DNA from 3 places in the Trinickia violacea genome. Region 1 is predicted to be linked to each of the others. Evidence: predicted binding sites of a transcription regulator. Region 1 holds the regulator's gene; each other region holds the start of a gene.

Region 1 (10,558 bases):
GCTGCCGCCGGCCATCGACAATTCCTGCATCCCCGTCGTCACTGCCGCGCCGAGCGCCTTCGCCGCCTTCGCGCGTGCTTTCGACAACGCCTTCGCTTCGACGAGATAGGCTTCCTTCGCCTTGGCTTCGGAAGCGCGCAGTCCGTCCAGATCGGCGGCGGCGTCGAGCGCCGCCAACTGCGCGCGGCGGGCTTCGTGTTCTTCAGGCAGCGTCTCGGGCTGCAGGCGGAATTTACGCGCGATCGAATGCAGCGCGTCGAGCCGCTTGTCGACTTGCGCGAGGCGGTCCGGATCGAGCTCCAGCCTTTGCGCGTAGTGCGTGAGCGAGTAGGCCGCCTCCCGCAATTGGATTTCGGCCGGTTCGAGCGACGCCAGGGCGTCGTTGAGCGCCGGATCGATCTCGGCGAGATCGCGCAGCTTCGACACGATCGAGCCGAGCTGGGCGACCATCGCATCGTCCGATTCGGACAGCGCGTTGAGCGCGCCCTGAACGCCTTCGATCAGGTTCGCCGAATGCGATAGCCGGCGGTGTTCGGCGCCGATCTCTTCCCATTCGCCCGGCTGCGGCGCGAGCTTGTCGAGTTCGGCGAGCTGCCACGCGAGCCGCTCACGCTCCAGTTGCAGTTCGCGGTCGCGCGTTTGCGCCAGTTCGACCGCGTGCGCGGCGTCGCGCCATCCCCGGTGTGCGCGCATGACGCCGGCTGCCGCGGCGGTGAGCCCGGCGTGGGTGTCGAACAAGTCGCGCTGCGCGTCCGGACGCATCAGCAACTGATGCGCGTGCTGGCCATGAATATCGACGAGCATTTCGCCGACTTCGCGCAACTGCGTGAGCGTGGCCGGCGTGCCGTTGATGAAGGCGCGCGAGCGTCCATTCGCATCGACGACCCGGCGCAGCAGCACGCAGTCCTCGCTGTCGCCGTCGCCGCTATCGCTGAGCGCTTGCTCTTCGAGCCAGCGCTCGACCTGCTCGTGGGTGGCGAATTCGGCGGTGATGTCGGCGCGGCTCTGGCCGGTGCGCACGACGCTCGCGTCGGCGCGGGCGCCGAGCGTCAGCGCGAGCGCGTCGATCAGGATCGATTTGCCGGCGCCCGTTTCACCTGAGAAAACAGTAAAACCGCGATCGAATTCGAGATCGAGCGCGGCGACGATGACGAAGTCGCGTATCGAGAGGTGGCGGAGCATGGAGGGTCGTGGAGTTACTCGAGCGAGTCGTTGTCGAGCGACGGGTGCTCGTTCCAGTGCAGCTTCTTTCTGAGCGTCGCGTAGTAGCTGTAGCCGACCGGATGCAGGACTGGCACGGTATGGCGCGAACGGCGCACGTCGATCGTATCGTTGAGCTCGAGCGCGGTGAACGATTGCATGTCGAAGTTCACGTTGACGTCGCGACCCGCGATGATCTGGATGCTGACCTTGCTGTCGTCGGGCAGCACGATCGGCCGGTTGGACAGCGCGTGCGGCGCGATCGGCACGAGCACGATGCCGCCCAGCTGCGGATGCAGGATCGGCCCTTGCGACGACAGCGCGTAGGCGGTCGAACCGGTCGGCGTTGCGACGATCAGCCCGTCCGAGCGCTGGTTGTACATGAAGCGGCCGTCCACCGAGACGTGCAATTCCGCCATGCCGGAAAAGCCGCTGCGGTTCACGACCACGTCGTTGAACGCGAGCGCGTGGTAGATCGGCTCGCCGTTGCGCATGATCCTCGACTCGAGCAGCGAGCGCTCTTCCCGCTCGAAGCTGCCTGCGAGCATCTGCGGGACGACTTGCTGCATGTCGGCCGCGGCGATATCGGTGATGAAGCCGAGCCGCCCATGGTTGATGCCGATCAGCGGCGTCCTGTACGGCGCCAGCTGCCGGCCGAGGCCCAGCATCGTGCCGTCGCCGCCGAGCACGACGGCCACGTCCGCGCGCGCGCCGATCTCCGCGGGGGTGAGCGCCGGATAGCCTGTCACGCCGATATCGCGCGCCGTCTCCGCTTCGAAGACGACCTCCAGCCCGCGCTTTGCGATGCACGCGGCGAGCGCCATCAGCGGCTCGCTGATGGCCGGTGTGTTGCTGCGCCCGACGAGCGCAACGGTCTTGAACTGGCTGCCAATTTCCATGCCGGCATTACACCATAGGTGCGGATTGAAAAGAACCGTCGTCGCGCGTCTCTTGGGGGCCGGTTATGCGTGTCGCGTGTGCGATCGGCATCGATTTGTCGCTAGAATGGTGACGCCCTGATGACATTTTAGGCGTCCGAGCGGTTACGGCGCGGAGGCTACGCGCTCGCGGGGCAGCCGCCGTTAAGCTAAAATTTTGCGTCATGTTAGATCCACGCGCACAAACCCTCCTCAAGACGCTGGTCGAGCGATACATCGCCGAAGGTCAGCCGGTCGGCTCGCGCACGTTGTCGCGCTATTCCGGGCTCGAGCTGAGCCCGGCGACGATCCGCAACGTGATGTCGGACCTCGAGGAGCTGGGTCTCGTGATCAGCCCGCACACCTCGGCGGGCCGGATTCCGACGCCGCGCGGCTACCGCCTGTTCGTCGACACGATGCTGACCATCGAGTCGGCGGCCGAGGAAGAGGCCGTCACCCAGACGGTCAAGACCACGCTGCAGGCGGGCGAGCCGCAAAAGGTGGTCGCCGCCGCCGCGAGCGTGCTGTCGAACCTGTCGCAGTTCGCGGGTGTCGTGCTGACGCCGCGGCGCAGCCACGTGTTCAAGCAGATCGAGTTCATGCGCTTGTCCGACAAGCGCATCTTGCTCATCATCGTGACGCCCGAAGGCGACGTGCAGAACCGCATCATGGCGACGCAGCGCGACTACTCGCCGTCGCAGCTCACGGAAGCGTCCAATTACATCAACGCCCATTTCGCGGGCCTCTCGTTCGACGACGTGCGCCGGCGCCTGCGCGAAGAGATCGACCAGCTGCGCGGCGACATGACGACGCTGATGCACGCGGCCGTTACCGCAAGCACGGACGAGACGGACACCGGCGAGACGGTGCTGATTTCCGGCGAGCGCAACCTGCTCGAAGTGGCGGACCTGTCGTCCGACATGGCGCGGCTGCGCAAGCTGTTCGACGTTTTCGATCAAAAGACGAGCCTCCTTCAGTTGCTCGACGTGTCGAGCCACGCGCAAGGCGTGCAGATTTTCATCGGCGGCGAATCGAATCTCGTGCCGATCGAGCAAATGAGCGTCGTGACGGCTCCGTACGAGGTGAACGGCAAGATCGTCGGCACGCTCGGCGTGATCGGGCCGACGCGGATGGCCTATAACCGCGTGATTCCGATCGTCGACATCACCGCGCGCCTGCTTTCGATGGCGCTCAGCCAGCAGTAGTGTCCTCGCGCCGAGGCGCGCTGCCAATCGGCCGAAAGGCCGAGTATGCGCGGCAAACCTCGCCGCTATAATGGTCCGGATCTGAACCGATGCTTTGCCGCCAGCCTCAACGGGCCGAGCGCGCCTTTGCTTGTTGCCTATGCGTTTTGACCTCGAGCTGCCGTCGCAGCCTGCCGCGTCGCACCGTGTCGCCGTGCTGCTGATCAATCTCGGCACGCCCGATGCGCCGACGCCGTCCGCGGTGCGCCGCTATCTCGCGCAGTTTCTGTCCGACCCGCGCGTCGTCGAAATCCCGTCGCTCGTCTGGCAAGCCATTCTGCGTCTGGCCATCCTGCCGTCGCGGGGGCGTGCGTCCGCGAAGAAATATGCGGCTGTCTGGATGCCGGAAGGTTCGCCGCTGCGCGTTTATACCGAAAAGCAGGTGGAAGCGCTGCGCCAGTTGCTGAACGTGAACGAGTATCACGTGATCGTCGAATACGCGATGCGCTACGGCACGCCGGGTATTCCCGCCATGCTCAACCAGCTCAAGCTCGCGGGTGCCGAACGCGTGCTCTTGATGCCGATGTACCCGCAGTACTCGTCGTCCACCACGGCGACGGCGTTCGACGACGCCTTCGCCGCGCTGAAGCGCATGCGCAATCAGCCGGAAATTCGCACGGTGCGCCACTACGCCGATCATCCCGCGTACATCCGCTCGCTTGCCGAGCAGGTGCGCCAATATTGGGCGGCGCACGGCAGTCCGGATTTCCCGGCCGGCGACAAGCTGGTGTTGAGCTTTCATGGCGTCCCGAAGCGCACGCTCGATCTCGGCGACCCGTACCACGATCAATGCCAGCAAACCGCGGCGCTGCTGACGGCCGAACTCGGTCTGACCCCGGTGGAATGCCGGGTGACGTTCCAATCGCGTTTCGGCCGCGCCGAATGGCTGCAGCCCTACACGGCGCCGACGCTGAAGGAATTGGGCGCCGCCGGCGTGCGGCGCGCGGACGTCTTTTGTCCGGGCTTCACCGCCGATTGCCTCGAGACGATCGAAGAGATCGGCCTCGAGGTGCGCGACGAATTCCTGCACGCGGGCGGAAAGGAGTTTCACCGTATTCCGTGCCTGAATGCGTCGCCGGCGTGGATCGCCGCCCTTGGCGAGATTGTTGCGCAGAACCTCCAGGGGTGGCCGGTCTACGCGTCGTCGCCGTTGAGCGCGGTGATGTAGCGCGACGTGTCGAAAAGCGGCGGAGCGGACAGGCCGTCCACATCGATCGAACTTCCTTGCCGGCGCGGATTGCCGCACCGGCTTGTTTCCGGCGCGGCGGCGCCCAGATGAGTCTTATGAACTACAAGATCTCGACCGAACCCGGCGCACGATTGCGCATCGACAAGTGGCTTTGGGCCGCGCGGTTCTTCAAGACGCGTTCGCTCGCCGCGGACGCCGTGGAAAAGGGCCGAGTCCGTATCGGCGGCGTGTCCGTCAAGCCGGCCAAGGACGTGCGGGTAGGCGATCTCGTCGAAATCGACATCGAGCGGATCGTTTGGCAGGTTCAGGTGTTGGGGATCTGCGAAGTGCGCGGGCCGGCGAGCGTCGCGCAGACGCTTTATGCGGAGACGGCGGATAGCCAGGAAAAGCGCGCAGCCGAACTCGAGCGGCGCAAGACGTTCCGGGAGCCGGCCGCCGCGTTGCACGGCAGGCCGACGAAGCGCGACCGCCGTGTCATCGACAAATTTTCAGGTGGGGATTGAACAACTGTTCGAACGTGGCGTGCGCGCTGCCATATTCGGTCGTGTTGTCGTTGACGGCCCCGGACATACAGATGGTGGTGGTTCCCGCGATGAGTACCAACGCGACCACCGCTATTGCAAAGGTCAGTTTCACGGTACTCCCCCTGGGAAAGCGATTCGGAAACGGGCGATTCAGCGGTTTAACGGCTTGTGGCAGGTTAGGGTTAACGTGCCTTTTTCTCGATCCTTCTGGGAAGTTTAGGGCAAACCCGAATAGTGCTCAATGTGGATGTGATAGCGAACCGGAAATCAATGTAACGGCCTATTTCGGGTGCCCGGCGCCGGTGCAGAAAGTTGCTGGGAAGCCCTTGAAATCGTCCTCTCAGCCCTTATTTGCAGCCGCGACACGCAATGATCATGTTGCGCCCTTACAACACACTATGGCGGCAAAACGGTGCCTGACAGATCCCGCACCGTCGCGCCTCGGATTCACTCTTCTAGACGACTTTCAGCGACATGGAAAACACGCAAGACAATCCATCGACTCAGAACTCCAAGACGGCCGACGAGGCCGTGCACGAGGCAGCCGAAAACGTGACGCCTGAAACCGCCGCCGAGCAGGCCGCGCCGCAGGCCAGCCCCGAGGCCGCGCTGGCGGACGCCCAGGCCAAGATCGTCGAACTGCAGGAGAGCTTCCTGCGCGCCAAGGCGGAAACCGAAAACGTGCGCCGCCGTGCGCACGAGGAAGTGCAGAAGGCTCACAAGTTCGCCATCGAGAGCTTTGCCGAGCGCCTGTTGCCGGTGATGGACAGTCTCGAAGCCGCGCTCGCCGATTCGACGGGCGATTTGACGAAGGTCCGCGAAGGCGTCGATCTCACGCTGCGCCAGCTGGCGAGCGCGATGGAAAAGGGGCGCGTCGTGGTGGTGAACCCGGTCGGCGAGAAGTTCGATCCGCATCGCCACCAGGCCATTTCGATGGTGCCGGCCGAGCAGGAGCCGAACACCGTCGTCGCCGTGCTGCAGAAGGGTTACGTGATCGCTGACCGCGTCCTGCGTCCGGCGCTCGTGACCGTCGCGCAGCCGAAATAAGCGGCGTTCGTGCATCTGTCCCCGTTTGTCGCGAATGGGTTCCGCATGGGGCAGATCCCTGTCGATGCCCGGCGTGAGAAAATGCGCGCCCTTGCCGTCAGCGATTGAAAAAAATTAAAGACCGCATCGCATTCAGGGTCTTGAAAACGATGCAGGCGCACTTATGTTGAGTGCAGGTTTGAATTTCGGGCGGCGAGCCTTACCAGACAAGGCTCGCCCCAAAGCGATCAAAAGTTAGGAGATTAGGAAAAAATGGGCAAAATCATCGGTATCGACCTCGGCACCACGAACTCTTGCGTGGCGCTGATGGAAGGCAATCAGGTCAAGGTGATCGAAAACTCGGAAGGCGCTCGCACGACGCCGTCGATCATCGCCTACATGGACGACAACGAAATCCTCGTTGGCGCGCCTGCGAAACGCCAGTCGGTGACCAATCCGAAGAACACGCTGTTCGCGGTGAAGCGCCTGATCGGCCGCCGTTTCGAAGAGAAGGAAGTCCAGAAGGACATCGGCCTGATGCCGTACAAGATCATCAAGGCTGACAACGGCGACGCCTGGATCGAAGCGCACGACCAGAAGCTCGCGCCGCCGCAAATCTCGGCGGAAGTGCTGCGCAAGATGAAGAAGACCGCTGAAGACTACCTCGGCGAGCCGGTCACCGAAGCTGTGATCACGGTTCCCGCGTACTTCAACGACAGCCAGCGCCAGGCCACCAAGGATGCAGGCCGCATCGCCGGTCTCGAAGTGAAGCGGATCATCAACGAGCCGACGGCGGCAGCGCTCGCGTTCGGTCTCGACAAGGCCGAAAAGGGCGACCGCAAGATCGCGGTGTATGACCTCGGCGGCGGCACGTTCGACATTTCGATCATCGAAATCGCGGACGTGGACGGCGAAATGCAGTTCGAAGTGCTGTCGACGAACGGCGATACGTTCCTGGGCGGTGAAGACTTCGACCAGCGCATCATCGATTACATCATCGGCGAGTTCAAGAAAGAGCAGGGCGTCGATCTTTCCAAGGATGTGCTCGCGCTGCAGCGCCTGAAGGAAGCGGCGGAAAAGGCAAAGATCGAGCTGTCGTCGAGCCAGCAGACCGAAATCAACCTGCCGTACATCACGGCGGATGCGTCGGGTCCGAAGCACTTGAACCTGAAGATCACGCGCGCCAAGCTCGAAGCGCTCGTCGAAGAGCTGATCACGCGCACGGTCGAGCCGTGCAAGATCGCGATCAAGGACGCGGGCGTGAAGGTCAGCGAGATCGATGACGTTATCCTGGTCGGCGGCATGACGCGTATGCCGAAGGTGCAGGAGACGGTGAAGGAGTTCTTCGGCAAGGAGCCGCGCCGCGACGTGAACCCGGACGAAGCCGTGGCCGTGGGCGCCGCGATTCAGGGCCAGGTGCTGTCGGGCGACCGCAAGGACGTGCTGCTGCTCGACGTGACCCCGCTGTCGCTCGGCATCGAAACGCTCGGCGGCGTGATGACGAAGATGATCAACAAGAACACCACGATCCCGACGAAGCACTCGCAGGTGTATTCGACCGCCGACGACAACCAGGGCGCGGTGACGATCAAGGTGTTCCAGGGCGAGCGCGAGATGGCGGCTGGCAACAAGCTGCTCGGCGAGTTCAACCTCGAAGGCATTCCGCCCGCACCGCGCGGCGTGCCGCAGATCGAAGTGACCTTCGACATCGACGCAAACGGCATTCTGCACGTCGGCGCGAAGGACAAGGCGACCGGCAAGGAAAACCGCATCACCATCAAGGCGAACTCGGGCTTGTCGGAAGCCGAGATCGAGAAGATGGTGAAGGACGCCGAGGCGAACGCGGAAGAAGATCACAAGCTGCGTGAGCTGGCTGACGCGCGCAACCAGGGCGATGCGCTCGTGCACAGCACGAAGAAGGCGCTGACCGAGTACGGCGACAAGATCGACGCGTCGGACAAGGAAAAGATCGAAGCTGCGTTGAAGGAGCTCGAAGAGACGCTCAAGAGCAACACCAGCGACAAGGCGGCGATCGAAGCCAAGATCGAAGCGGTGGCGACGGCTTCGCAGAAGCTCGGCGAAAAGATGTACGCCGACATGCAAGCGGCTCAAGGCGCGGCAGCAGGCGCGGCGGGTGCGGCAGGCGCATCGGCCGGCGCGGGCAACGGCGGTGCTTCGGCTCAGCCGGAAGACGACGTGGTCGATGCCGAGTTCAAGGAAGTGAAGAAGGACTGAGGCATCAGTCACATCAAGATGGCGGCCGGCGCTCGAGCGAGTTTCCGGCCGCGATGATCGCGCCTGGCGAACCTTTTGGGTTCGCCGGGCACATTTGTTTTATGGAGGGCGGCGCTTTTTTGCCGGATGGGCCGGTAACGAGAGAGCCGTCAGACGAGTCGCGAGACTCCACAGCATGCGAAAGGAGCGGCCGCGCGAGGTGTGCGGCCGGCGTTGAACCGACATGGCGAAACGGGATTACTACGAGGTTCTGGGCGTCGCGAAGAACGCGAGCGACGACGAGATCAAGAAGGCTTATCGCAAGCTCGCGATGAAGTACCACCCCGACCGCAATCCGGACAACAAGGGTGCGGAAGAGCATTTCAAAGAGGTGAAGGAAGCCTATGAAATGCTGTCGGACTCGCAAAAGCGCACGGCTTACGACCAGTACGGCCATGCCGGGGTCGACCCGAACATGGGAGCGGCGGGCGCACAGGGCTTCGGCGGATTTGCCGACGCGTTCGGCGATATCTTCGGCGACATCTTCGGCCAGGCCGCCGGCGGCGCTGCGCGCGGCGGCCGGGGCGGCCCGCAGGTCTATCGCGGCGCGGACCTGCGCTACAGCATGGAGATCACGCTCGAGCAGGCCGCGCACGGCTACGACACGCAGATTCGCGTGCCGAGCTGGGTGTCGTGCGAAGTCTGTCACGGCTCCGGCGCGAAGCCCGGTACGAAACCCGAAACCTGCCCGACCTGTCACGGCGCCGGCGCGGTCCGGATGTCGCAAGGCTTTTTCAGCATCCAGCAGACCTGCCCGAAGTGTCACGGCAGCGGCTCCTACATCCCCGAGCCGTGCGCGCATTGCCACGGCGCGGGCAAGGTGAAGGAAACGAAGACGCTCGAAGTGAAGATCCCCGCGGGCATCGACGACGGCATGCGCATCCGCTCGGCCGGCAATGGCGAGCCAGGCATCAACGGCGGGCCGTCGGGCGATTTGTACGTCGAGATTCACATCAAGCCGCACTCGGTGTTCGAGCGCGACGGCGACGATCTCCATTGCCAGATGCCGATTCCGTTCACCACGGCGGCGCTCGGCGGCGAGATCGAAGTGCCGACGCTGGCGGGCCGCGCGAGCTTCTCGGTGGCGGAAGGCACGCAGTCGGGCAAGACGTTCCGTCTGCGCGGCAAGGGCATCAAGGGGCTGCGTTCGAGCATCGCAGGCGATCTCTACGTGCACGTGCAGGTTGAGACGCCCGTGAAGCTGACCGAACAGCAGCGCGATCTGCTCAAGCAGTTCGAGAAATCGCTCGTTGAAGGTGGTCCGCGTCACAGCCCGCAGAGCAAGAGCTGGTTCGACCGCGTGAAGAGCTTCTTCGATTGATCGACATTGCGGAGCAGGAAGCTCGGCGCATGAGGCTGGTTCACAGGCCCTAAATGACAGCAGATGAAGTGAGTGCGGGCGGCGCGGTGTTTGCGCTGCTCGACGATTGCGACTCGACCGCCGCCGTGCGGTCGAGTCGTTTGTACACCGGCTTTGTGCATGAGCACGTGTGCGGCGACGGAGCCAGGCTTGACGAGATCTGCGCTGCCGCAGCCGATGATACTCGCCGCGGCCTGCATGCCGTGGTGCTTGCCGACTATGAATTCGGCCGCAATCTTGTCCTATCGAACGATCGGGGCAGCTTCAAGACACAAGCGACGCAAACGACGCAGCCTGGCTCAGCCTCGCTGCGTTTTTTAATGTTCTCGCGTTGCGAAAAGCTTTCGCGCGACGAGACCGACGCGTGGCTCTCCGGTCTGGACGGCGGTGGGCAGGAGCCGTCGGTGGCGGGTGCGATGAACGTCACCGAGAGCGTGACCGAGGACGAGTTCAACGCGGCGATCGCCGCCGTTCACAACGCGTTGCGCGAGGGCGAGTCGTATCAGATCAACTACACCTATCGGCTCGGCTTCGATGTCTTCGGCTCGCCCCTCGCGCTGTATCGGCGGCTGCGCCTGCGTCAGCCGGTGCGATATGGCGCGCTCGTCGCGCTCCCGGAGGGTGCCTGGGTCGTGTCTTGCTCGCCGGAGCTTTTCGTCGAGAAGGCGGGCGAGTGTTTGCGCGCGCGGCCCATGAAGGGGACGACCGCACGCGCGACCGACCCCGCCGACGATGCGCGCGCCGCGGCCTTCCTCGCCAACGACCCGAAGAACCGCGCCGAAAACGTGATGATCGTCGACTTGCTGCGCAACGATCTCTCGCGC
Region 2 (10,558 bases), 1.3 Mb from region 1:
GCCGTTCCTCATCCGTCTTGGCGATGAAGGGCAGCAATATCGCGGCGCCCATGTCGAAACCGTCGGTGAGCGCGAAGCCGATCAGCAGCACGCCGATCAGCGCCCACCAGATCAGCTTGAGGGTTGCGTAATCCATGATGATTCTTTCCCTTGGTTAGACGCGTGACGCGTTACGCCGTGGTGCGGCCCGAGAGTGCCGCGCGATCGTGCTCGCTGAGTTCGTGGTGGTAGCGCCCCGTATGCAGCGACGACGGGCCGAGGCGCGCGTACTTGAACATCAGCGTGATCTCCACGATGAAGAGCGCCGTGTAGAACACCACGAAGCCGGCAATGCTCAGATACAAGTCACTGGGGGCAAGGCTCGACGCGGACAAGTGGGTCGGCAGAATGCCGGCGATCGTCCACGGCTGACGGCCGAGCTCGGCCACCACCCAGCCGAATTCCGCGGCGAGCCAAGGCAGCGGAATCGCCCACACGGCCCAGCGCAGGAACCAGCGCTTGTTTTCCTGCAGCAGCGTGCGCCGCGCGCAGAACCAGAACGCGGCGATGAACGTCGCGAGGAACAGCATCCCCAGGCCGACCATGATGCGGAACGAGAAGAACACGGGCGCCACAGGCGGAATCGTCTTCTTCGCGGCCTCTTGGATTTGATCCGGCGTCGCGTCCGTCACGTTCGCTGTGAACTGCTTGAGCATCAGGCCGAAGCCGAGGTCGTCCTTGTACTTGTCGAAGGTGGCGCGCGTGGCGTCGGTCGTATCACCTTCCTTGATCTTCTGCAGCGCGCCGTACGCGATCATCCCGTTCTTGATGCGGCCTTCGTGGTCCGCGATCAGGTCCTTGAGGCCGATCACTTGCTCATCGAGCGAACGCGTCGCGATGATCCCGAGCGCGTACGGAATCCGGATCGCGTAATCGGTGCGCTGCGCCTCCTGATTGGGGATGCCGATCACCGTGAACGCCGCCGGCGCGGGCACGGTTTCCCATTCGGATTCGATCGCGGCGAGCTTGACCTTCTGCACTTCACCGGTGTTGTAGCCCGATTCGTCGCCAAGCACGATCACGCACAGCGTCGACGCCAAGCCGAAGCCCGCGGCGATCGCGAACGAGCGGAGCGCGAACTGGGTGTCGCGCTTCTTGAGCAGATACCACGACGAGATGCCGAGCACGAACATCGAAGCCGTCACATAGCCCGCCGACACCGTGTGCACGAACTTCACCTGTGCGACCGGATTGAACACCACCTGGAAGAGACTCGTGAGCTCCATCCGCATCGTTTCGTAGTTGAACTCGGCGCCGACCGGATTGTTCATCCAGCCATTGGCGACGAGAATCCACAGCGCCGAGAGGTTGGAGCCGAGCGCCACGAGAAAGGTGACGATCAAGTGCTGGACTCTCGACAGCCGGTTCCAGCCGAAGAAGAACAGGCCGACGAAGGTCGACTCGAGGAAGAAGGCCATCAGCCCTTCGACGGCGAGCGGCACGCCGAAGATATCGCCGACGTAGTGCGAGTAGTACGACCAGTTCGTGCCGAACTGGAATTCGAGCGTGAGGCCGGTGACGACGCCCATCGCGAAGTTGATCCCGAAGAGCTTGCCCCAAAACTGGGTCATGTCCTTATAGATCTGCTTGCCGGTCATCACGTAGACCGCTTCCATGATGACGAGCAGCCAGGAAAGGCCGAGCGTCAGCGGCACGAACAGAAAGTGATACAGCGCCGTGATGGCGAACTGCAGCCGCGACAGGTCGACGACTTCACTGCTGAGCATGTTGAGCTCCTTGGGACGAAGGGGACGCCGGCACGGCGAGCAGCGCCTGTGCGACTGCGGCGGGAGACATCGACATGTGCTCCGCCTGCGGGTGATTGAAGAAAGCGTATTTGAGCGCCATCAGGAGCACGAACTTGATCGCGAGCACGACGGTGATGTCGCGTGCGAGCGTTGGGCCATGCACCCAGGCGGCGATGCGTGCCCTGATGCCACGTTTCGGCGTGGGCGGACGCGCTCCATGCGGCGGATTTTGATTGGAGAGTGTGGTGGTCATGATTGTTTAGGGACGATGCTGCATTGCCTTTTCAATCGGAATTGCCTAACGCCGCTCGCATTCTTTTTAAACCGGACGAGATATGTTCACTGACAGATTCGGCTAAACCCTTGGGAAATATTACGGTATGCGGAGGATAACCCTTAGGGGGCAGATGCGACAAACGGTCGCGAAGCTTTCATGGTTGCTGCGGTTTTTTCGGGGATTGTTGTCGCAGAGCAAAGGCTTCCTGTGGTAGAGCAAGAGACAGACGAAAAAAAGCCCGCCGTCGGAAGACGGCGGGCTCTCTACCCTCGAACCGGAAGCACGCCTGATCCGGCGCCCCGGTGGATTATGAGTATGCAGTCAGCGCCGCGCGCATTTTCTTCATTGCGCTCGCTTCGATCTGACGAATGCGCTCAGCCGAAACGCCGAATTCGTCGGCCAGCTCGTGCAGCGTCGAGCCGCCCGAACCGTCGTCTTCGACGTTTAGCCAGCGCGCCTCGATGATGCGGCGGCTGCGCGCGTCGAGCGATTCGAGCGCTTGGGCGATGCCGTCCGTCTGCAGCTTGTCGCGCTGTTGCGCGGCAAGCACGGTGGTCGGCTCGTTGTGCGAGTCGGCCAGATAGGCGATCGGCGCGAACGATTCCTCGCCGTCCTCGACTTGCCCTTCGAGCGCGATGTCGCCGCCCGAAAGCCGCGTTTCCATTTCCGTGACTTCCTCGCGCTTCACGTTGAGCTCTTTGGCGAGCCCTTCGATTTCTTCCGGCGTGAGCGAGTTCAAGCCTTGCTTATGGCTGCGGAGGTTGAAGAACAGCTTGCGCTGCGCCTTGGTCGTGGCGACTTTCACCATGCGCCAATTGCGCAGGATGTATTCGTGAATCTCAGCCTTGATCCAGTGCATCGCATACGAGACGAGGCGCACATTCTGTTCGGGATCGAAGCGCTTTACTGCCTTCATCAGCCCGATGTTGCCTTCCTGGATCAAGTCGGCGTGCGGCAGGCCGTAGCCCAGATAGTTGCGGGCGATCGACACGACGAGCCGCAGGTGCGACAGAACGAGCCGGCGCGCCGACTCGAGATTGTTTTGCTCGCGGAATTCGGTGGCGAACTGACGCTCTTCCGCAGCGGTCAGCATGGGAATCCGGTTGACGGCCTGGATATAGGCGTCGATGTTGCCGAGCTGGCCGGGCAGCATCGAGGATTGCGCGAGCGTCAGCGCACCTGCCGAATCGGCCTTGGCAGGCGCCGGGCTCAACATGCTCGGAAGGGTCATTGCGTTGCTCACTGGCGAAACTCCTTTGGAATCAGACAAATGCTTACTCAGAAAAGACTCCACGGTGGATGTTAGCACTCCGGGTCACCGAGTGCTAATACTTAGAGCGAGTAGGGTTGTCCGAGTTCCTATCGAAAATTAAATTTGATAGCTGATGTTACACCCGATTGTGGCCTGGAGTGCCTCGTGCAAATTGGGTGAGGATCGTTTGACGTCGCGGCAAAAGCTACTGTTTTTTCGGCTTTGAAGGAATTTTATTCTCAAAATGACGCATGCCAGGAATCTCCCGTAACATAAGATCGATTTCCATTGGAAACCGTCGCCGCAATATCCCTCGGAACGCATGTTCAACTAATTAGTTGGAGTGTTCGATGAAAAAAAGAAAGCCCTGGCGAGGCGCGTTGGCGCTCAAGGGAGCCGTACTTCTGACCCTTTGCGGCGCATGCTCCGCCGCGTCCGCCGACCAGTTCGGCGTGCAAATCGGGGGCGGGATCGCTGACCACGATGTGAAGAAAGCCGATCTCGGATTCGTCTGGGACCCGAACCTGACCTGGTGGTACATCGGCGGCTACCACTTCACGGTGGTCGGCGAAGCGCACGTCGAGTATTGGCACGCGGACGGCGCGAACATCAACAGCAACATCTACGCATTCGGCGCGACGCCCGTGTTCCGCTTCATTAAGGATTCCGGTGCGATCCGGCCGTTTTTCGAGGTGGGCGTCGGCGTGCGATTCCTGTCGCATCCGACCATTTCCAGCAACTACACGCTCTCGACGTCGTTCCAGTTCGCGGACATGGTCGGCATCGGCGCTCAGTTCGGCAGCCGCCAGCAGTACTTGGCCGGGTTTCGTTTTCAGCACATTTCCAACGCCGATATCAAACAGCCCAATCCTGGTATAAATTTCAGCCAGATTTATCTGCAATACAACTTCTGACGAGCGTGCCCGCTGAGCGGCGCCTCGAGGTATGGGAGCTGAGCGATGGCGGCAAAAGTGATCGAGGCGATTCGCGGGCTGGAGCGCGACCGGTTTCGTGCGATGGTCGACGGCAACGGGCAGTTGCTTGAAGAGTTGCTCTCGGAGAGCGTGAGCTTCGTTCATACGAACGGAAAGCGCGAGACGAAGCAGCAGTTCATCGACGCCATCACGGCGGGCCGTCGCCGCTATCGGCAGATTGAAGTCCAATCGCAGGATGTCGTGGTGGTCGGCCGCGAAACGTGCGTGGTGACGGGGCGCGCGCTGATCGAAATGGAAGCGAACAATGGGGCGCTGCTGTTTCCGATCGCCTATACGTCGATTCAGACGCAGCAGGATGGGCAGTGGCGGCTTGTCGCGTGGCAGGCCACGCGGTGCGCTGTCGAGTAACCCGGAGTGTGAGTTCGCTCGAAAAGCGGTCTTCTGGACCGCTTTGCCAGTTGGATCGCTGACTGGGGCGTTTTGCGCATCCCCAATCCAATTTCATCCCGGCGGCATGTCACGCCGCCGGGATGTATCGCACCGCTTGCCGCCTGTCTTGCTGGATGACTCTGTAATTACGCTGCGGCTCGTTCGTCGCCGGAATGCCACTCGCCGGGGCGCCGGCCGGCGCGATTCACGGCGCTGATGACGGCGTCGGCGATGGCGGTCATGGCGTCTTCATGCACGCCGACGCCATAGCGCACCGCTTGCTCCCCGACGCGGCACCCGACGAACACCGCCGTGCGCCCATCCGCCGCCGTCATGCTCTCGTACGACGACACCTCGATAGCCTGGCCCGCGGCCGTTGCCATCGCGCTCGCGATCGCCCGAGCGCGCGCCTCACCGTCGACGCTCGTGCCATGCTGCGCCGCGCCGGCGATCTCGCGATGCTGCCAATGCACGGCCGCTGCGCCGACGCGCGCGGCCGGGCCGCGCGTGTCGAAATACTCGCGCGCAAACAGCGCGCAGATCGCATCGCCCGACACTTCTTCACCCGACCGATCCGCCATGTCTTGCACGGCGTGGCTGAACTCGATCTGCACGCGGCGCGGCGGCGTGAAACCCATGCCGCGCTCGAGCAGATACGTGGTGCCACCCTTGCCGGACTGGCTGTTGACGCGAATCACGGCGTCGTAGCTGCGGCCGAGATCGGCGGGGTCGATCGGGAGATAGGGCAATTCCCACATCGCGTCGGGCTTTTGCTGCGCGAAGCCTTTGCGGATCGCGTCCTGATGCGAGCCCGAGAACGCGGTGAAGACGAGGTCGCCCGCGTACGGATGACGCGGATGCACCGGAATCTGGTTGCAGCGTTCGACGACGCGGCGCACGGCGTCGATATCGGAGAAGTCGAGGCCCGGGTCGATGCCTTGCGTGTAGAGATTCATCGCGAGCGTGACGAGGTCGACGTTGCCCGTGCGCTCGCCGTTGCCGAAGAGGCACCCTTCGATACGGTCGGCGCCCGCGAGCAGCGCGACCTCAGCGGCGGCCACGGCCGTGCCGCGATCGTTGTGCGGATGCACCGACAGCACGATGCTGTCGCGATAGCCGAGGTTGCGGTCCATCCATTCGATCTGGTCGGCGAACACGTTCGGTGTCGCGGCTTCGACCGTCGCGGGGAGATTGACGATCATCTTGTGATCAAGCGTCGGGCGCCAGACTTGCGCGACCGCGTCGCAGACCTCGCGCGCAAACGGCAGCTCGGTCATGCTGAACGTCTCCGGCGAGTATTGGTAGATCCAGTGGGTGCCGGGGCGCTTGGCCGCCTGTTCCTTGATAAGCCGCGTGCCCTCGACGGCCAGCGCCTTCACCTCGTCCTTCGACGCGTTGAACACGATGCGGCGGAACGACGGGCAGATCGCGTTGTAGAGGTGGACGATCGCACGCGGCACGCCTTCGAGCGCCTCGAACGTGCGCGCGATCAAGTCTTCGCGCGATTGCACGAGCACTTCGATCGTGACGTCGTCGGGAATGCGCTTTTCCTCGATCAGCTTGCGCACGAAATCGAAGTCGGTCTGCGATGCGGAGGGGAAACCGACCTCGATTTCCTTGAAGCCTATGGCGACGAGCATCTCGAAGAATTCGAGCTTCTGCGGGATGGTCATCGGTTCGATCAGTGATTGGTTCCCGTCGCGCAAATCGGTGCTCATCCAAATCGGCGCGCGCTCGATCGTTCGGCTCGGCCATTTTCGGCCGGTCAAGCGCACGGACGGGAACGGACGGTACTTTTCGGCAGGGTTGCGGAGCATGGTGAGCCTCGTTCGTCGGGTCGTCTGCGGGAGGCGGCGGGTCGAGCGGCTGGCTGACTCGGCCGGTGCGTCGCAACAGCGTTGCGCGGCGGTGGGTCTCGCGATCCGTCCGAACGGTATTCGGCCGAATGCTGACGACTACAGGTTGTAAAGGGACTGCGTTTGGGGTGAAACGGAAACTGCGGAGAAACTGCTGGGAGGACCGCGCAGGAGGCGCGCGGCGCTACGCCTGGCTTACGCTAGACGTAGCGATAGCGACCGCGCTAGGCGGCCGGAAGTAATTCGGAGGGAGTTCTGGAGGGAACACATAGTGCAGCCACTTTATGTCAGCGTGCTGCAGTGTGTCAATCCTTTGATTCGTCGTAAAAAATTTCCGGGGTGAGCCGGCGTGTGTTCAATCGCCGCGTTTCGCGACGCCCGCGATCACGTCGATTTGCTTGGCGACGGCCGACGGAACCGGCGTTTCGCCGCGCAGCACCGATTCGATCCACACCGCCGTCGTCGCCGCATCGCGCGCTTCGGGCAGGTCGACTTCGGGGGCGTCGGACGATGAGCGCTCCGGCGCGACGAGCATTTCGCAGACGCCGTCGTGCAGCCAGTCGATCTGCACTTGCCGGCGCGTATCGGCCACCGCCTCGCCTTCCGTGCCGCGCGCGAGCAGTGCGCCGCCGGTTGCCGCCTCCGGATGTCCGCTGAATAGCTTGGTGAGGCTTTCGCGATAGGGCGGATGCGTGTAGTTCACGAGCCGCAGCCCGGCTGGGGCGAAGGGCTGGAGAATCTTGACGAGCGTATGCGTCGAGTTGCGCACGCCCATGATCTGGCGCAACGCAAGCAGACGAGCGAGCTTCGGCGCGAGCGTCGCGATCGGCGCGAACGCGACGCGGCGGCGCGCGACCGCATCTTCGATCTCGCCATGCGTGCGCGCGGGCTCGATGCCGAGCTGCGCAAAAATCTCGGCGCTCGTGACGCGGCCCGGGTCGGCAGTGACGCCATGCACGAGCACCGGCACGCCTTCGCGTGCAAGCAAGAGCGCGAGCAGCGGCACGAGGTTCGGCTGTTTGCGCGCACCGTTGTAGCTTGGAATCGAGACGGCGACATGCTTGCTGTCGTGTACGTGCACCGGCTCGAACGACGCGTGCGCGGCGGCCAGCATCGCGGCCAGCTCGTCGGCGCTTTCGCCCTTCACGCGATAGGCGAGCAGGATCGCACCGAGCTCGAGGTCCGACACGCGGCCATCGAGCATCGCGCTGTAGAGCGCGTAGGTGTCCTCGGTCGACAGCGCCCGCGCGCCGTTCGGTCCGCGGCCGATCTCCTTGATGAAGCGGGCGCACGGAAAGGGGGCGGTGAGAGCGGTGTCGGCGGTATCGGTCATCGGGAAAGAAACGGCAGGGCGGCCGGCGGAGTTTGCGAGTCCGGCCACTGCTATGTGGCGCTATGCGGGAAGTGGGTCGAGTATCGCATGCTCACAACGCACTCGCACGATAGTTATAAACTTCCTCTTTCGCCGCCGTTCGTGCGGCGCTTCTTACTCAAGAACGACGGAGAACGGAATGAGCTACGTGTTTGCGCCCGCGCCGGTAGTCGCGGTGCCGATCGCTGGGTCCAGCGAGCAATTCGCGGTGCGCCGCATCTATTGCGTCGGCCGCAACTATGAGGCGCACGCGCGCGAGATGGGTCACGACCCCGACCGCGAGCCGCCGTTCTTCTTCAGCAAGCCGGCCGACGCGGTGCTGTATGTCGCGCCTGGCGCGACAGGCGAGTTTCCGTATCCGCCGCAATCGAAAAACGTCCACTACGAGATGGAGCTCGTGGCGGCGATCGGCAAGGCGGGCAAGGATATTGCGGCCGAGCGGGCGCTCGAGCACATCTATGGCTATGCCCTCGGCATCGACATGACGCGGCGCGATCTGCAAGCCGAAGCGAAAAAGCTCGGACGTCCGTGGGATACCGCGAAGGGCTTCGATCACTCGGCGCCGCTCGGTCCGATTCATCCGGTGTCCAAGGTCGGCCATATCGACCACGGCGCGATCTGGCTCACCGTCAACGGCGAAGAGAAGCAGCGCTCCGACCTTTCGCAGCTCATCTGGTCGACGGCTGAGACGATTGCGTATCTGTCGACGCTGTTCGAGCTGAAACCCGGCGACCTGATTTTTACGGGCACGCCGGAAGGCGTCGGCGCGGTCGTCAAGGGCGATTTGATGAAGGGCGGGGTCGACGGTCTGGGCGATTTCAGCGTGCGCGTCGTTTGAGCGCGCGTCCAGACCAGACCCAGGGAGACTCGATGAAGCTATACAGTTATTTCCGCAGCTCGGCGTCGTATCGCGTGCGCATCGCGCTGAATTTGAAGAATCTGCCGTACGACTACGCGCCGATTCATCTCTTGCGCTCGGGCGGCGAGCAACTGACGCCGGAGTACCGCAAGCTGAATCCGGATGCGCTCGTGCCGACGCTCGTCGATGGTGATGCCGAGATCCAGCAGTCGCTCGCGATCATCGAGTATCTCGAGGAGACGCATCCGAATCCGCCACTCCTGCCGCGCGCCGCGCTAGACCGTGCTTACGTGCGCGCGCTCGCGCTGCAGATCGCCTGCGAGATCCATCCGCTGAACAACCTGCGTGTGCTGAAGTATCTGAAGCACGAGCTCAAGGTGGACGAGGAGCCGAAGAACGCGTGGTACCGGCATTGGATCGAGGCGGGCTTCGGCACGTTCGAAGGACGGATCGCGAACGATTCACGCACCGGCAAGTTCTGCTTCGGCGATACCCCGACGCTCGCGGACCTCTGCCTCGTGCCGCAGGTGTTCAACGCGCAGCGCTTCAACGTCGATACGCAGCGCTATCCGACGATCCAGCGTATCTACGATCACGCGATGCAGCTCGAAGCGTTCGCGAAAGCGGCGCCTGGGCAGCAGCCGGACGCGGAGTGACGCAACGCTGACAACACGTTTCTCGCGGGCGTGGACGTAAAAAAGGCCAGTTCGATGTGTGAACCGGCCTTTTTCGTTTCGGCAATCGTGCGCGATCAGCCAAGCAGCGCGTCGGCGAACTCTTCGGCGTTGAACGGCTGCAGATCCTCGACCTTTTCGCCCACGCCGATGAAGTACACCGGCACCGGCCGCTGACGCGCGATCGCCGCGAGAATGCCGCCCTTCGCGGTGCCGTCGAGCTTCGTCACGATGAGGCCGGTCAGGGTGAGCGCGTCGTCGAACGCCTTCACTTGCGCGAGCGCATTCTGGCCGGTGTTCGCGTCGATGACGAGCAGCACCTCGTGCGGCGCGCCGTCGAGCGCCTTGCCGATCACGCGCTTCACCTTGCGCAGCTCTTCCATCAGATGCAGCTGAGTCGGCAAGCGGCCGGCCGTATCGGCCATCAGCACGTCGATCTTGCGGGCGCGCGCCGCGCTCACCGCATCGAAAATCACCGCGGCCGGATCGCCGCTTTCCTGCGCGACGACCGTGACGTTGTTGCGCTGTCCCCAGATCGCAAGCTGTTCGCGCGCGGCGGCGCGGAACGTGTCGCCCGCGGCCAGCAGCACCGATTGGTCGAAGCGCTGAAGATGCTTCGCGAGCTTGCCGATGCTCGTGGTCTTGCCCGCGCCGTTGACGCCCGCGATCATCATCACGAGAGGCTGCGCGCGGCCGAGCATCAGCGATTTTTCGAGCGGCTTCAGGAGGCTGACTAGCAGCGAGCGCAAAGCGGCCTTCACTTGCATCGGGTCGGTGAGACGCTCGGCGCGAACCTTTTCGCGCAGCGTCTCGAGCAGATAGGTGGTCGCTTCAACGCCGGCGTCCGACATCAGGAGCGCAGTTTCGAGCTCCTCATAGAGATCATCGTCGATCTTCGCGCCGACGAAGATGCCGGTCAGTCCCGCGCTGGTCTTCGACAAGCCGGACTTCAGCCGATCGAGCCAGGATTTCTTGGCAGCAGGCTCGGGGGCCGGAGGCGGAACGATTTCGACGCTCTCGACCGCGGCTTCGGCCTGCGTTTCCGGCTCGGCGTACAGTTCGTCGCTGGGCTCGCCAGGCGGCTCGAATTCGCTGCGGCTCGATGGCGACGCGGGCG
Region 3 (10,558 bases), 230 kb from region 1:
CGCGTCGAAAAATCCGTTGATCAAAGAGCCATGATGGTACCGTTTTGGCGCCCGGCTCGCTAGCAATCCAGCCCCTAACGGGCCTGGCGCGTTCGACTCGGGCGATCAGGATCAAATACGGAAAAAACGGCGCAGCACGCAAATTAAGCCGCATAATTGAGCCACCCGCACGCTATGTGCCCGCTTAACACCGCAGGTCCATGGCGAGATCTACCCTTCTTCCACACCGTTCATGTCCAGCGAGACCCTTCCGATCGTCCTTACCTTTGGCCTGTCCGACCCGACCGGCGGTTCCGGCTTGCAAGCCGACCTGCTGACGCTGGCGAGCATGGGCTGCCACGGTGTCTCCGTGCTCACCGGCTACACGGTGCGCGATTCGGCGAGCTGCGACGAAGTCACTGGCCTCGATCCCGATACGGTCGCGACGCAAGCGCGGATGCTGCTGGAAGACATGCCGATCGCCGCGTTCAAAATCGGGGCCGCGACGCGTGCCGAGGTGGTGAGCGCGATCGCCGAAGTCGTCGCCGACTATGACGACATCCCGCTGATCCTCGCCCCCGATTTCACGCTTGACGACGAGCACGTGCTCGCAGCCGACGAACTGCGCGAATCGATCGCCGATTTGCTCGCGCCGCAAACCACGCTGCTCATCGCCGATCACGCCACGCTGCTCGCGCTCGCTCAACCGGACGGCGATGCCGATACGCCGACGCTCGACGCGGCGATCTCTCACCTGCTGTCGCAAGGCGCCGAATACATCTTGTCGACCGAGACCGGCACGCACCGGCTCGTCAACACGCTCTTCTCCGAAGACGGCCAATTGCGGCAGGACATGTGGGATCGCCCACCCCATCGCATCATGGGCATCACCGACACGCTCGGCGCAGCGATCGCGGCATTGCTCGCGAATGGCCAGGAGCCGGCGGAAGCGGCGCGCGAAGCGCAGGAATACCTGTATCAGGCGGCGCGCAACGCGTTCCGCCCTGGGATGGGCGCGTATCTGCCGGACCGTTTCTTCTGGGCGCGCAACGACGAGGATGAGCAAACGCCGCCTGCCAGCGAGCCTGATGCGCCACCGGGCGAAGCTCGGCATTGAGCGCACTCGCACGTAACGTACAGACGTAAAAAAACCCGCATCGCTGCGGGTTTTTCTTTGAGGGTACGCGCCTCGCGACGCGCCCCTCCATGCATTTCCAGCCGGGCCGCGAGCGCGGCCCGACACGGAATTTACATGTCCATGCCCATGCCGCCCATGCCGCCGGGCATGCCGCCAGGCATCGGAGCATCTTCCTTCGGCAGCTCGGTAACGGCTGCGTCGGTCGTCAGCAGCAGGCCTGCCACCGATGCCGCGTTTTGCAGCGCGGTGCGCGTGACCTTCGTCGGGTCCACGACGCCGTCTTCGACCAGGTCGACGTATTGGCCGGTGGCTGCGTTGTAGCCGAAGTTGCCCTTGCCTGCTGCAACTGCTGCCACCACGACGCTGGCTTCTTCGCCGCCGTTGATCACGATCTGACGCAGCGGCTCTTCCATCGCGCGCAGCACGATCTTGATGCCGGCGTCTTGGTCGGCGTTCGCGCCCTTCAGGCCGACGATTGCCGAGCGAGCGCGGATCAGCGCAACGCCGCCGCCTGCCACGATGCCTTCTTCAACGGCTGCGCGCGTGGCGTGCAGTGCGTCTTCGACACGTGCCTTCTTTTCCTTCATTTCGACTTCGGTCGCAGCGCCGACCTTGATCACTGCCACACCGCCGGCCAGCTTGGCCACGCGCTCTTGCAGCTTTTCACGGTCGTAATCCGACGTCGCTTCTTCGATTTGCGTGCGAACTTGCTTCACGCGCGCTTCGATGTTCTTCGCTTCGCCAGCGCCGTCGATGATCGTCGTGTTTTCCTTGCCCACTTCGATGCGCTTCGCTTGGCCCAGTTCAGCCAGCGATGCCTTCTCGAGCGTGAGACCGGTTTCTTCGGCGATCACTTGGCCGCCCGTCAGGATCGCGATGTCTTCGAGCATCGCCTTGCGACGATCGCCGAAGCCCGGAGCCTTGACCGCAACGGTCTTCAGGATGCCGCGGATGTTGTTGACCACGAGCGTAGCCAGCGCTTCGCCTTCGACGTCTTCTGCGATGATCAGCAGCGGACGGCCAGCCTTCGCGACTTGCTCGAGCACCGGCAGCAGATCACGGATGTTCGAAACCTTCTTGTCGTGCAGCAGCACGAACGGGTTTTCGAGCACGGCGACTTGCTTTTCCGGGTTGTTGATGAAGTACGGCGACAGGTAGCCGCGGTCGAATTGCATGCCTTCGACGACGTCCAGCTCGTCCGACAGCGACTTGCCGTCTTCGACCGTGATCACGCCTTCCTTGCCGACCTTGTCCATTGCTTCAGCGATGCGATCGCCGATCGACGTGTCGCTGTTCGCCGAGATCGCGCCGACTTGTGCGATTTCCTTGTTGGTCGTGCAGGGCTTGCTGATCTTGCGCAGCTCTTCGATCGCTGCGGTGACGGCCTTGTCGATGCCGCGCTTCAGGTCCATCGGGTTCATGCCCGATGCGACGTACTTCATGCCTTCGCGAACGATCGATTGTGCGAGGACCGTAGCGGTCGTCGTACCGTCGCCGGCGTTGTCGCTGGTCTTGGAAGCCACTTCCTTGACCATTTGCGCGCCCATGTTCTGGAGCTTGTCCTTCAGCTCGATTTCCTTCGCGACCGACACACCGTCCTTGGTGACCGTCGGGCCGCCGAAGCTGCGCTCGAGCACCACGTTGCGGCCCTTCGGACCCAGCGTGACCTTCACTGCGTTGGCGAGAATGTTCACACCCTCGACCATCTTGGCACGAGCGGAATCGCCGAATACGACGTCTTTAGCTGCCATCTTCTAACTCCTTGAAATCTTTTGAGAATACGAACCGGGGCAAGTTACTTCTGGACGACTGCCATGATGTCTTCTTCGCGCATCACGAGCAGTTCGTTGCCGTCGACCTTGACGGTCTGGCCAGCGTACTTGCCGAACAGGACGCGATCGCCAACCTTCACGTCGAGGGCGATTTGCGCACCCTTGTCATCGCGCTTGCCGGGGCCGACGGCGAGCACTTCGCCTTGATCCGGCTTTTCAGCCGCTGCGTCAGGGATCACGATGCCCGATGCGGTCTTGGTTTCTTGATCCAAACGCTTCACGATGACGCGATCGTGCAAAGGACGAAGGTTCATACACACTCCTCTCTAGATTGAGACTGAAGAACGCTGAGTAAGCCCGCCCGGCAGAAGGCCAAGCGGAAATCTTGTTAGCACTCACGTGCAGCGAGTGCTAATTATATGGACGGGTTTTGACAAATTCAAGGCGGGGTGTCGAGATTCACCTAACTTGGAACTTTGTTCACTTAACTTGGAACCCGGCGCCTGCAGCGGAAACCCGTGAGATAAAATTTATCACATAAAATCAAATGGTTACATTTATCGCCTTACGCTTTCGCACCTCGGCAGAAGCGAAGGCGCGCCGAGTCTCGTACGATTTGAGCCACGTGGTAGCCCCCCGATCCAAACATAGGGAAATCCCGCAGATCCCATACAAATTTCATGGAAGTTCTGCAAGTCAGCCAAGAGCCTCCAGAGTCAGTCGGGCCTCGCGGGGCTGAAGACTGGCAGCGGCTTCAGCAGAAGGCGGTCGCTCGTCAAGCGTGGGGCACAAGCTGGCGCGAACGTCAGCAAACTTTGTCCTGCTTCATAACACCGATCCGTTCGAGATGCTGCGCACGCAGACCTTATCGCAGGCTGCTCTGGAGCACCCTTACCCCGCTGACAGTTTTCTGCGGTTCCGCGCAGACAGGAACGGAATAAATGAGGCGCTCGCACGTTTACGTCCTAGCGGCTTTTCGTGTTGAAGAATTGCAGACTCTCAGAGCTTTCCCCAGCCGCGCCAGCAGCTGGGGTGGTCCGCAAGGGAAGGAGGTGCCCTATGAAAGCTTCGCCGCAGTTGTCTGCCCGTGAATCACCCACCGCGCTCCTACGTCCACCGAAACCCCGTCGCCCGTTCCGCTTCACCCCGGTACATCTGCGCGCCGCCATAAGCGGCATCGGCCTCGCCGTGCTGTCGTTTGGATTCTCGATTGCTAGCGGGGAGCCGATTATTCCGCCGACATCGACAGTCGCTTCGACGGTTCCAACCAATCTTGATCTCAATCCGTACGGCATTGCTTTCGTGCCCAGCGGCGTGCCGTCGGGCAGCGCGCTGCAGCCTGGGGACGTTCTGGTGTCCAACTTCAACGCCGCGTCGAACCAGCAAGGCACGGGAACGACCATCGTGAAGCTTGTGACCGACAGCAAGCCGGTAACCTTCTTCCAGGGACAAAATCTGGGTCTCACCACCGCACTCGCGGTGCTCAAGAGCGGCTTTGTGCTGGTCGGCAATCTTCCGACCACAAACGGCGCGATCACCTCAACCGGCTCGCTATTGGTGATCAATCCGCAGGGCGGACTTCTCAGCGAACTGAAAGATCGAACTCTCCTGGACGGTCCGTGGGACATGACGGTCATCAGCGATCAGGGGTCGCAGGTCACCGCGTTCGTCTCGAACGTCCTGAACGGAACCGTGGCAAGGATCAATATCAGCATTGGCACGAGCGGCGCGACGCTCTTGATGAATAGCTCGCGCATCATTGCCTCCGGCTACATGCACCGGCCCGATCCCGCCGCGCTCGTTCTCGGCCCCACGGGACTGGCCTATGACGCTGCCCACGACGTGCTTTACGTCGCATCAACCGCCGACAACAAGGTGTTCGCAATCTTGGGCGCTGCGGCGCGCAAGCACGATAACGGTCCAGGAACGGTGATTTATCAGGATAATGATCACCTTCGCGGGCCACTGGCATTGGCGCTTGCGCCGAATGGAGATCTGGTGACATCGAATGGCGATGCGATCAATCCTGACCCGAACCAATCGAGCGAAATCGTCGAGTTTACGCCCAACGGGCAATTCGTCGCGCAGATGCAGGTCGACCCGACGCCAGGCTCCGCATTCGGCCTCGCATTCGGGTTGAGCAGCAGTGGTCAGTCACAGTTCGCGACAGTCAACGACAACACGAATTCGGCGACTGTCTGGACATTGCGTGGCAATTGACCTTCGGGAAGGACGGTTCCACCAGTATCTGGCGTGCATTAGCGCCGAACCTTGTCTGCCCTATCTGCCCAGACACGATGAAAACTCGTTGAAGACGACCCGGCGACGGACTCCGTCGCCGGGCGAGTCAATTGCCAACTACGCATGACTCGGTGACAACGTGGTTTGCTAGACCTTCGTTGTAAGAGACTTGCTGTCAGTGCGGCTTATTGCGCGCGGTAATCGGCCACGCGCTCGGCCGCCCCCGAGTCCGTCTTCAGCCAAATGAGCGTGGCTGCGCACTTCGTGACGGACAATTCATTGTCGGCAAACGCCGATAGCAGCCGTAAATCTCGCTCGGCCAAGTCTCGCCCGCTCCGGTCCCTATCGTTGTTCATTGCTTGATTGGAACCTCCCCCGTGCTCGATAGAGTTCTGAGCGAACTCGTCGCAATCCGATTCCAGAATGCCAGCCCACTTATCAGCCTCAACTTGCCGGCGGTGGCGGTGGCGGTGGAGGCACGCTTGGGGGCGGCGGCACATAGGGCCGCCCCGCGGGCGCAACCATCATGTGCCCGCGGACCGGGACCCGATTGCCCGCGGCATACATGCACTGGACATACGCAAAGTCGTAGCGGCGCTGCACGTTGTAGGCTGAGCTTTGTGCGGCGCCGACCCCGAACGCGCTCCCGACGAGCAGGCCGGCGCCTGCGCCCACGGCCGCGCCGGTCCCTCCATTGAACGCCGCGCCCGCAGCCGCGCCGAGTGCGGTTCCGACGGCGGCGCTCCCCACCGCGCTCGCTGTTGCCGCCTGGTTGGTCGACACGCCGCCCACCTGGCTGAACGCATATTGCCGGCATGAGGCATCGTCCGCTCGGAACTGGTCGAATGTCTTTCCGGTACCGGGCAGCGCCATCACGCTCGGAGCGGTCGGCAGGACGGAGCACGCGCTGGCACAAGCCAGCGAGGCAAGCAAGGAAAGCCTGGAATATTTCATGGCGCTTTGAACATCCAGTTGATCGTCAACGGGAAGACGAGGGCTGCGAAGGCACCTCTCGCCACCCGCCAGGGCACTGCTTCGCGTAGGGGTAGTAGGCCCTGGATGCATCGCAGTAGTACCAGGAGCCGCTGGGTTGGCCCGGACCGGCTGACGACTGCCCTTGTTCGACATAGCGCACAGGAGCGACCGGCACGGCGACGACGGGCGGATAGTAGTACGGGAACGGAGCGAACGGATAGAAGAAAGGGGCGCCCACACCGACAAAGACCCGGACGCGTCCGGCATCTGCCGACCCTGACGCACAGGCGGCGGCCAGCGCCACCAACATGACGAAAATCTTCCGGCTTTTCACGACGGACTCCTGAATGGATGGGTTTGCCGTTAGCGCTGAGCCGACGTTTTTGTCGGCTTAGCGCGCCGGCTGCACTACCGCCCGCCGGACGGCCCGCGTACCGCGTTTCTGAACGGTCCCATAAGACGATCTCACGAGGGTTTCCGCAGGCGCTTCTGGATGCAGATTCGACTAGTGTCGATGCATTCCGCCGAATCCATGCATGCCGCCGAATCCCCTCATCCCATCGAATCCCCTCGCACCACCGAATCCCCTCGCGCCACTGAAGCCATGCACAACTCCGAAGCCGCGCACACTACCACCCGGAAACGGGCCATGGTGAAAGCCCGCTCCGATTGGCGTACCGAAATGGCCGTGATCCATCTGATGGAAATGATCGAAGTCGTGAAAGTGATGGAAATGATGAAAACGATCGACAAAGATCAAGCTCACGCCCGCGCCGATGAAAACCGGCGGCCCCCACCACCACGGGTCGGGATAGGGATAGGCCGCGACCGGATACCACAGCACGCTACCACCCTGGCTTTGCTCGAACTGCCAAGTACCGTCACTCTGCAGGCACGCGCGTCCGACCATCTGCTGCATCGTGCCATCGATTTCCGCCTGCCCTACGACGGCGCGGCAATTCGCGCCGTAGGTCGGCACGGGTGGCTCGTCGTATGTCTGCGCGAGCGCAGGCGCCGCTAAGCCGAGACAGACGAGCAATGTCCCGAAACGAAGCAGGTTGTCCATGATGTATGGTCACATGAAACCCCGACGTTTTCGACGTCGTGTCAGCGGCGTCGCCTAGCACATCGGTGTGCTTGCTCAAACTCGCGCCGCGGGGATAGCTGCCTTACCGGCTTGCCGCTCGGGACGTGGTTGCCTGATGAGTAAACGATGTCACTCACCGGTTTGTTCCAGGGCCGCGCGTTCGAGTGGAGGATTGGGGAGGTGCTGTCCGTTGCGTGATTCCGCTTATTTGTGCACACCACCTCCGTGCGATCCGCTCGCTCCCGACGGTTGGAAGTCGCTACCGAAACCGCTTGAGCCGTGCCCGCCGCCGTGGCCTTCGCCGCGCCCTCCGCCGCGCAAGCCGCCAGCTATAGCGCCGCCATGATGAAAGTCGTGGTCATGGTCATGGCCGCGATGAAAATCGAAGTCATGGTCATGGTCATGGTCATGATCGTGGTGATGGTGAAAGTGGTCGATGTCGACAAAGCCGATAAAGCCTCCCCCGTAAGGGTACCCATAGTCGGGGCCACAGTAGTATTCAGCGCCCGCAGGATTAGTCATCATGTACTCCTGATCACAGGAGTACATCGACGTGTCGTAAGGCACCGCGGTACAGGCGCCCAACACCGCGGCTGCAAACACCCCTGTCAAAGAGGGCAATATCACGTGCTGCACGGTAAGACCTCATCTGATGTTGCGGAACGACTCCGCTAGAAATTTAGACCGCGGCGCGACCTGCATGTCCGCCGGCAGTGAAGCGGAAATTCATTACCGCGTGTGACAGAACGAGGTCGTTAGCGCTCCTCAATCCTCGCGCGCGCTCATCGCCCTCGCGCAAGCAACGGCTTAAACTTCCAGCACTTTTCTCACGAATCGCATTGGTCAGGAGTCCGTTCCAGACAGCTGGCGTCCGAATCCCGACGACATGCGGCTTACAACGTGCCCGTAGTGATCAATATCCGCCACCACTGCTGCTTTCGCTGGCGCTACTAGCCGCCGCCGCACTGTTGTCATGCGTGCCCGCGTTTGAAGGGGATGCCGTAAAGGTGACCGCCAAAACCATTAGGATGGCGACTAACAGCTTGATTGCATTCATTTTGGTCTCCTGTAGGCGCGACTAACGCCCATTGCCCGACTGCGGGCCTCTTCATGTGTCATATGCCGGTGAGGCATTCATCCTTCGCGGCTTCTAGACCGAGGTTAACCAGAACAGAAGTACTCGTTTGCTCACTGGCGCTTCTTGACGCTCATATTCATCAAACTACAGGCCGGGGTTGCCTTTGCTAATTGCGTCGGCGCCCGCCGTAGCGCATTTCGCGTCGAGGGTGCCGTCGCTCGAACTTCGCCAGACACAATTGCCGAGCCGAAAACGTGAAGGCCTCCGCAGTCTTCGTTGATCCAAGTTTCCGTCATTCCGCCTTGTGCGCACTCGTCAAACGCGTGGCATCAAAACCCGTGCGGCAGTCAGCAGGATCGGCGCGCTCGGTGTAGGGTTCCTTCGAGTTCGGCAACCAACGCCGGCGCAGCACACCGCCCGATGAGTGGCAGGACTACAACTGGTAAACGTTCTTCGCCACCAGGATATTCCGCCTTCGATGGTTTACTTGTAGACTATGCTACAAGCGAGTAGCTTACTCTACATGAACGTTTATCTGACCTGGTCGATCCTCGTCCTGACACTTCCCACCGAGAGCGCGACGGCGCGCATGCGCTTCTGGCGCGCACTTAAAGCCAAAGGCTGCGCCGTTCTGCGGGACGGTATCTATCTGCTGCCTTACACCGCTGAACGAGAAGGCATGCTGCGCGAGCTAGCCACCGCCATTGCTGAAAGCGGTGGCACCGCTCATCTGCTGCGCGCGCCCAGCCTCGATGCCTCGCAGGAGGCGGAATTCCGCACGCTGTTCGATCGCGCCGACGAGTACGACGGGCTCATCCACGCGCTTGCCGATGCTCGCAAGACCGTTTCCGACCAGTCCGCCGCCGATTTGACGAAACTGCTGCGGCGGCTGCGCAAGGACTACGAAACCATCGTCGCGATCGACTATTTCCCAGGTGAAGCAGCCACTCGCGCCGGGGTGGCCTGGCAGGATTTCGTGGCGCACGTCGACACGGTGCTGTCGCCGGGAGAGCCGCACGCGGCGGACCGTGCAATCCGATCGTTAGCGATCACCGACTATCAGGACCGCACATGGGCAACGCGCAGGCGCCCATGGGTCGACCGCGTGGCAAGTGCTTGGCTGATCGGCCGCTTCATCGACCGCAACGCACGCTTCATCTGGCTCACATCGCCGGATGCCTGCCCGGCCGATGCGCTGGGCTTCGATTTCGATGGCGCGGCCTTCACCCATGTGGGCGAGCGCGTCACGTTCGAGGTGTTGCTCACGAGCTTCGGCCTGGACCAGGACCCTGCGCTGCTGCGGCTCGGCGCGATGGTCCATGCACTCGACGTGGGCGGTGCGCCCGTGCCGGAGGCAACCGGCTTTGAAGCCATCATGGCGGGTGCCCGCGAGCGCACGGCCGACGACGATCAGTTGCTGGACGAAATGAGCCGCGTGCTCGATTCGATCTACACGCATTTCGCAGCGAACGCGAAGAACAGCGATACGGGAAGCCGCTCATGAGTACGACGACCGCGACCGCACCCGGCTACTCGCTCGGCCAGATGGCGCTTTACATGTTGAAGCTCGGCACCTTCGGGTTTGGCGGCCCCGTGGCGCTCGTCGGTTATATGCGTCGCGATCTGGTGGAACAGCGCGCCTGGATCACCGAAGCGGACTACCGCGAAGGGCTGGCACTGGCTCAGATGATGCCGGGCCCGCTTGCCGCGCAGCTCGGCATCTACCTCGGGTACGTGCACTACCGAATTCTGGGCGCAACGGTAGCCGGTATCACCTTCGTGCTGCCGTCATTCCTGATGGTGGTTGCACTCGGTTGGGCGTACGCGCACTTCGGCGGACTATCGTGGATGCAGGCGGCCTTCTATGGCATCGGTGCGGCGGTGGTCGGCATCATCGCCATGAGTGCGTACAAGCTCACGACCAAGACGCTCGGCGCTGACAGGTTGCTGTGGGTCATCTATTTGACCCTTGCGGCCGTGACCGTCGCCACTGAATCCGAAATCGCTTGGCTTTTCATCGCGGGCGGTCTCGTCAACGGGTTCCGTCGATCGCCACCCAAATGGCTGGACAAAGGCGGGCTCAACGCGCTCGTAATCGCGCAAGCGCCGGGACTCGCCGGCGTGCTGAGCGGACTGGATCTTTCGCTGCTCGGCCAGATCGGCGTCTTCTTCACAAAGGCGGGTGCGTTCGTGTTCGGATCGGGCCTCGCAATCGTTCCGTTCCTGTACGGCGGGGTCGTGACCGAACACCACTGGCTGAACGACAAGCAGTTCGTCGATGCGGTGGC

The links. Region 1 encodes HrcA, which represses chaperone genes, less so after heat shock. Its sites were predicted from a motif close to TTAGCACTCNNNNNNNNNGAGTGCTAA; they were not measured.
Region 2: the regulator HrcA is predicted to act here: its motif matches at 3,367-3,393, upstream of rpoH (RNA polymerase sigma factor RpoH).
Region 3: the regulator HrcA is predicted to act here: its motif matches at 3,278-3,304, upstream of groES (co-chaperone GroES).

Annotation. Positions count from the first base shown of each region.
Region 1 covers NZ_CP040077.1:4,032,858-4,043,415, reverse strand. The annotation lists gene recN (DNA repair protein RecN) at 1-1,182, opposite strand, end outside; gene FAZ95_RS18445 (NAD kinase) at 1,197-2,099, opposite strand; gene hrcA (heat-inducible transcriptional repressor HrcA) at 2,303-3,322, shown strand; gene hemH (ferrochelatase) at 3,462-4,529, shown strand; gene FAZ95_RS18430 (RNA-binding S4 domain-containing protein) at 4,646-5,053, shown strand; gene FAZ95_RS39380 (hypothetical protein) at 5,025-5,186, opposite strand; gene grpE (nucleotide exchange factor GrpE) at 5,549-6,121, shown strand; gene dnaK (molecular chaperone DnaK) at 6,374-8,335, shown strand; gene dnaJ (molecular chaperone DnaJ) at 8,559-9,695, shown strand; gene pabB (aminodeoxychorismate synthase component I) at 9,749-10,558, shown strand, end outside.
Region 2 covers NZ_CP040077.1:534,158-544,715, forward strand. The annotation lists gene cydB (cytochrome d ubiquinol oxidase subunit II) at 1-136, opposite strand, end outside; gene FAZ95_RS02305 (cytochrome ubiquinol oxidase subunit I) at 171-1,766, opposite strand; gene cydP (cytochrome oxidase putative small subunit CydP) at 1,753-2,040, opposite strand; gene rpoH (RNA polymerase sigma factor RpoH) at 2,372-3,307, opposite strand; gene FAZ95_RS02320 (acyloxyacyl hydrolase) at 3,667-4,230, shown strand; gene FAZ95_RS02325 (nuclear transport factor 2 family protein) at 4,276-4,659, shown strand; gene leuA (2-isopropylmalate synthase) at 4,827-6,497, opposite strand; gene ybiB (DNA-binding protein YbiB) at 6,892-7,869, opposite strand; gene FAZ95_RS02345 (fumarylacetoacetate hydrolase family protein) at 8,048-8,746, shown strand; gene maiA (maleylacetoacetate isomerase) at 8,779-9,423, shown strand; gene ftsY (signal recognition particle-docking protein FtsY) at 9,519-10,558, opposite strand, start outside.
Region 3 covers NZ_CP040077.1:3,807,852-3,818,409, forward strand. The annotation lists gene FAZ95_RS17470 (hydroxymethylpyrimidine/phosphomethylpyrimidine kinase) at 233-1,096, shown strand; gene groL (chaperonin GroEL) at 1,228-2,868, opposite strand; gene groES (co-chaperone GroES) at 2,913-3,203, opposite strand; gene FAZ95_RS17485 (NHL repeat-containing protein) at 3,949-5,109, shown strand; gene FAZ95_RS17490 (glycine zipper family protein) at 5,575-6,084, opposite strand; gene FAZ95_RS17500 (hypothetical protein) at 6,611-7,171, opposite strand; gene FAZ95_RS17505 (hypothetical protein) at 7,397-7,828, opposite strand; gene FAZ95_RS39365 (hypothetical protein) at 8,106-8,249, opposite strand; gene FAZ95_RS17510 (chromate resistance protein ChrB domain-containing protein) at 8,794-9,774, shown strand; gene FAZ95_RS17515 (chromate transporter) at 9,771-10,558, shown strand, end outside.